2 regions of the Ensifer sp. Root31 genome follow, and region 1 is predicted to be linked to the other one. Evidence: riboswitches for the same ligand, from Rfam matches in the RefSeq annotation. Region 1 holds a riboswitch; the other holds the start of a gene.
What was found. Region 1 has a riboswitch for S-adenosylmethionine ahead of ASD00_RS00625 (O-succinylhomoserine sulfhydrylase). Riboswitches for the same ligand answer to the same signal wherever they lie in the genome.
Positions count from the first base shown of each region.

Region 2: linked by a shared signal. The riboswitch ahead of metA (homoserine O-succinyltransferase) and the one ahead of ASD00_RS00625 (O-succinylhomoserine sulfhydrylase) in region 1 are both predicted to bind S-adenosylmethionine.

Region 1 is NZ_LMCO01000001.1:128,789-131,603, reverse strand. Features, by position in the region: gene ASD00_RS00630 (CDP-alcohol phosphatidyltransferase family protein) at 1-450, shown strand, start outside; gene ASD00_RS00625 (O-succinylhomoserine sulfhydrylase) at 493-1,677, opposite strand; SAM riboswitch at 1,722-1,800, opposite strand; gene ASD00_RS00620 (2'-deoxycytidine 5'-triphosphate deaminase) at 1,875-2,815, shown strand, end outside.
Region 2 is NZ_LMCO01000045.1:185,350-188,164, forward strand. Features, by position in the region: gene ASD00_RS29985 (RidA family protein) at 1-225, shown strand, start outside; gene ASD00_RS29990 (MoxR family ATPase) at 347-1,186, shown strand; gene ASD00_RS29995 (NUDIX domain-containing protein) at 1,183-1,632, shown strand; SAM riboswitch at 1,825-1,902, shown strand; gene metA (homoserine O-succinyltransferase) at 1,966-2,815, shown strand, end outside.

The sequences.
Region 1 (2,815 bases):
ATTGTTATCGTCGTTAGCCGGCTTTGCGATGGACTTGATGGTGCGGTGGCACGCGCCACGCGCAAAACCGATTTCGGTGGTTTCCTCGACATCGTGCTCGACTTCGCCTTCTACGGTGCCATCCCGCTCGGCTTCATCGGCGCCGATCCGCAGGCCAACGGTCTTGTCGGCGGTCTGCTGCTCTTCTCGTTCTACGTCAACGGATCGAGTTTTCTCGCCTATGCCATTATGGCCGAAAAGCGAGCGATGACGACGGATGTGCGGGGGGCAAAATCGCTCTACTTCACCACCGGGCTTGCCGAGGCGACGGAGACGATCGCCGCCTTCCTGGCCTTCTGCCTGTTCCCGACGTGGTTTCCGCTGCTGGCGGCGCTGTTTGCGGTCGTCTGCCTCTACACCGCGCTATCGCGCATTGTGCTCGCGCGAACGCGTTTTCGCGACGTCGAGTAGCGGCCGCCGCCGATCTCGGGGCGGCCGTCTTGTTCGTGGGTATCAGGCCTTGACGGTCTTCAGCGCGCGGGCGAAGTCCTCGACGATGTCGTCGCTGTCCTCGATACCGGCGGAGAAACGAACGGTGCCGGCGGAAATGCCGAGCTCGTCGCGAGCTTCGTCCGTCAGGTTCTTGTGCGTCGTCGTCGCCGGATGGGTGATCAGGCTTTTGGAATCGCCAAGATTGTTGGAGATGCGGGCGATCTGCAGTGCGTTCTGCAGTGCGAAGGCCGCATCCTTGCCGCCCTTGAGTTCGAAGGCGACAAGGGTCGAACCGCCGGTCATCTGCTTGGCGATGATGTCGGCCTGCGGATGGTCCGCGCGGCCGGGGTAGATCACCTTGGCGATCTGCGGCCGCTCGGCGAGGAAGTCGGCGACGCGACGGGCGTTTTCGGTCTGCTGCTTGACGCGCAGCGGCAGCGTCTCGATGCCCTTCAGCAACGTCCAGGCGTTGAACGGCGACATCGCCGGGCCGGTGTGGCGGAAGTAGTCATGCAGATGCTCGTTGATCCAGTCCTTGTCGGACAGAACCACGCCACCGAGGCACCGGCCCTGGCCGTCGATATGCTTGGTGGCGGAATAGACGACGATATGCGCGCCGAGTTCCAGCGGCTTCTGAAACAGCGGCGTGGCGAAGACGTTGTCGACCACGACCTTGGCGCCGATCTGGTTGGCGAGCCGAGAAACGCCTGAAATGTCGATCACTTCCAGCGTCGGGTTGGTCGGGCTTTCCAGGAAGAAGACCTTGGTGTTCTTCTGGATCGCCTTTTCCCAGTTCGCGAGATCGCGTCCGTCGACCAGCGTGCATTCGATGCCGTATTTCGGGGCCAGCGTCTCGACCACCCAGCGGCAGGAGCCGAAGAGGGCGCGGGCGGCAACGATGTGGTCGCCGGCCTTCAGCTGGCATAAAATGGCGGCAGTGACGGCAGCCATGCCTGATGCCGTGGCGCGCGCGTCTTCGGCGCCTTCCAGCATGCACATGCGCTTTTCAAACATGTCGTTGGTAGGGCTGCCGTAACGGGCATAGATGAAGCCTTCGGTCTCGCCCTTGAAGCGTGCTTCCGCCGCCTCGGATGTCTCGTAGACGAAGCCCTGGGTGAGGAAGATCGCCTCGGACGTCTCGCCGTGCTGGGAGCGGGTCGTTCCGCCGTGGACGAGTTGGGTTGCCGGGCGCCAGTTTTTGCTCATGTGACGATCACCTTCAAAAACAAAAAAACCGGCCGCGTGAAGGGCCGGTTTGAAACCCGGCCTTTTTAGCTACTTGTTTAACGTGGCTGCAAGCCGACCGGCCAAATCACCACGGGATAAAGCTCCAATACTGCTTGGGTGCGCTTGCGTCAATTCCTGGAGTTTGGTTTTGTCTCGCAACTGAAAAGAGGATCGAAATGGGCCGCGAGACTGGGATTTTGGCCGACCGCGCGATCGCCGCGCTGTTTGCGACCGGACGCTTGAAAAGCGAAAAGGCGCTGGATACCGATCAGATCCAGCCGGCAAGCCTCGACCTGCGCCTCGGCGCCAAGGCATTTCGCGTGCGCGCGAGCTTCATGCCGGGGCCGGCGCATCTCGTTGCCGACAAGCTCGACCGGCTGAAACTGCATGTCGTCGATCTCTCCGACGGCGCCGTGCTGGAAACCGGCTGCGTTTATATCGTGCCGCTGATGGAAAGCCTCGATCTGCCGGAGACCATGTCGGCTTCGGCAAATCCGAAGAGCTCGACCGGTCGCCTCGACATCTTCACCCGCGTCATCACCGATCGCGCCCAGGAGTTCGACAAGATCCCGGCTGGATATCGCGGACCGCTTTACCTCGAAATCAGCCCGCGCACCTTCCCGATCGTCGTGCGGCGCGGTTCGCGCCTGTCGCAGATCCGCTTCCGCACCGGCCAGTCGCTGCTCTCCGAGCAGGAACTGCTGGCGCTGCATGAAAGCGATATGCTGGTTGCGAGCGACAAGCCCAATGTCAGCGGCGGCGGGATCGCGCTCTCGATCGATCTCAAGGGTACGGGCCCGGACGGACTGATCGGCTACCGCGGCAAGCATCACACCGCGGTCGTCGATGTCGACAAGAAGGCGCAGCATGCCGTGTTCGACTTCTGGGAGCCGCTCTATAGCCGTGGCCGCGACGAGCTGATCCTCGATCCCGACGAATTCTACATCCTCGTTTCGCGCGAAGCTGTGCATGTTCCGCCGCTCTACGCTGCCGAGATGACGCCGTTCGATCCATTGGTCGGTGAATTCCGCGTGCATTATGCCGGCTTCTTCGATCCGGGCTTCGGCCATGCCTCTGCCGGCGGCAGCGGCAGCCGAGCGGTGCTCGAAGTCCGCAG
Region 2 (2,815 bases), on a different contig from region 1:
AATTGCCTGAAGACGATCGAGGGCGCGCTGAAAGAGGCGGGCTTCTCGCTCTTAGACGTGGTGCGCAATCACTACTACGTCACCGATGCCAGTTTCGCCGACCGGGTTTTTCCGATCTTCGGCGAGATGTTCGGCGAAATCCGCCCTGCCGCCACCATGATCGTCTGCGATCTCATCCGCCCGGAAATGCTGATCGAGATCGAGGTTACCGCCTTCCGCGGCTGACGTCTGACGGGTCGCAGCCAGCGGCAGTGACACCTGCACCGCTTATGCGCTACTGCAGAAGCATGACGACGGCCCTCGCCCGCAGGACCGTTTTCCGCATCACTATGACCGGAAGAAGCCCATGCAATTCGAAGGCACCGCCGACTATATCGCCGACAAGGACCTGATGATCGCCGTCAACGCCGCGATCCGGCTGGAACGGCCACTGCTCGTCAAGGGCGAGCCCGGCACCGGCAAGACCGAGCTTGCGCGGCAGGTTGCAGCTGCTCTGGGACTCGACCTGATCGAATGGAACGTCAAGTCGACGACCAAGGCGCAGCAGGGACTTTACGAATATGACGCCGTCTCGCGCCTGCGCGACAGCCAGCTCGGCGACGAGCGCGTCAACGACGTCAAGAACTACATCCGCAAGGGCAAGCTTTGGCAGGCCTTCGAGGCCGGGAAGCGTGTGGTGCTCTTGATCGACGAAATCGACAAGGCCGACATCGAGTTTCCGAACGACCTGCTGCAGGAACTCGACCGGATGGAGTTCCACGTCTACGAGACCAACGAGACGATCCACGCCCGCCAGCGGCCGATCGTCGTCATCACCTCCAACAACGAGAAGGAACTGCCGGACGCTTTTCTGCGCCGCTGCTTCTTCCACTATATCCGCTTTCCCGACGCAGACACGCTCGCCCGCATCGTCGAGGTGCACTATCCCGGCATCCGCAAGACGCTGCTTTCGGCAGCCCTTGCCGCCTTCTACGATATCCGCCAGGTGCCGGGGCTGAAGAAGAAGCCCTCGACCTCCGAAGCGCTCGACTGGATCCGCCTGCTCGTCGCCGACGAGATCGACCCGGCCGACCTGCGCGCCGATCCAAAGACCATGCTGCCGAAGCTGCACGGCGCGCTTCTCAAGAATGAGCAGGACGTCCACCTTTTCGAGCGCCTGGCCTTCATGGCACGCCGCGACGGATGAGACCGGCCAACAAGGTCCTGATCTACGCCACCTGGCGAGGGCATCTGCTCGTCTTCGACGAGCCGGACTTTCCCGATGTAGATCTGCAGGTCCCGGGCGGCACGATAGAACCGGGAGAAAGCCCTGAAGCGGCGGCCTTCCGCGAATTTGTCGAGGAGACCGGGCTGACGCCGCCGCCGGCATTATTGCCATTTAAAACGCAGGACTATCACTTCACGCAGAACGGCCGGAAAATCTGCCATCGCCGGCACTATTTCCATGGGCCGTTAGCCGGCGAACAAAAGGAACCCTGGCTGCACCGCGAAATGACGCCGGAGAGCGGTGGCCCGCCGATCCGCTTTCGCTTCTTCTGGCTCAGTCAGAGCGAGGCCGGCAAGCGGCTGGGATATGGCATGCAGAACGGTCTGGACTTGCTGCACCTAGCAACAGATTGCCCCTCACCCTAACCCTCTCCCCGCAAGCGGGGCGGGGGAACGCGGCGACCGCAACCTCATCACCTGCTGTAAGCCTGAAAGGGAGCCGAACGGCCGCGGCAATGTCCCTTCTCCCCGCCTGCGGGGAGAAGGTGGCGGCAGCCGGATGAGGGGCCAACCCACACGAATCGTTTTTCATTGACCCCCGCGGCCTTGCCGCGCTATCAAACAATCCGTGGTGATTTGGCCGGCCGGCTTGCAGCCACGTTAAACAAATCGCTAAAGGGCCGAGGAAACGTGGATTTTCCGAGGACCGGTCGCGATCAATCGCCGCCGGTTTTTTTGTATTGATCGAGTGGAAGCCCCATGCCCATCAAGATACCCGATACGCTGCCCGCATTCGAGACCCTCGCGACCGAGGGCGTGCGGGTGATGACCGAGACCGTGGCGATCCGTCAGGATATCCGCCCGCTCCAGATCGGGCTGCTGAACCTCATGCCGAACAAGGTCAAGACCGAGATCCAGATGGCGCGCCTCATCGGCGCCTCGCCGCTGCAGGTCGAGCTGTCGCTGATCCGCATCGGCGCGCACCGCGCGAAGAACACCTCCGAGGAACACCTGCTTGCCTTCTACGAGACCTGGGAGGAGGTGAAGGCCCGCAAGTTCGACGGCTTCATCATCACCGGCGCCCCGGTCGAAACGCTGGAATACGAGGACGTCACCTATTGGGACGAACTCAAGCGCATCCTCGACTGGACGACGACCAACGTGCATTCGACGCTGAACGTCTGCTGGGGCGCGATGGCGGCGATCTATCATTTCCATGGCGTGCCGAAATATCCGCTGAAGGAGAAGGCTTTCGGCGTCTACCGCCACCAGAACCTGCAGCCCTCCTCCGTCTATCTCAACGGCTTTTCCGACGATTTCGCCGTGCCGGTGTCGCGCTGGACCGAAGTGCGCCGCGCCGACATCGATGCGGTGCCCGACCTTGAGATCCTGATGGAATCGAAGGAGATGGGTGTGTGCCTCGTGCACGAGAAGAAGGGCAAGCGCCTCTACATGTTCAATCACGTAGAGTATGATTCCACTTCGCTATCGGACGAATATTTCCGGGATGTGGATGCGGGCGTACCGATCAAGATGCCGCATGACTACTTCCCGCACAATGATTCAACCCTGCCGCCGCAGAACCGCTGGCGCAGCCATGCGCATCTTT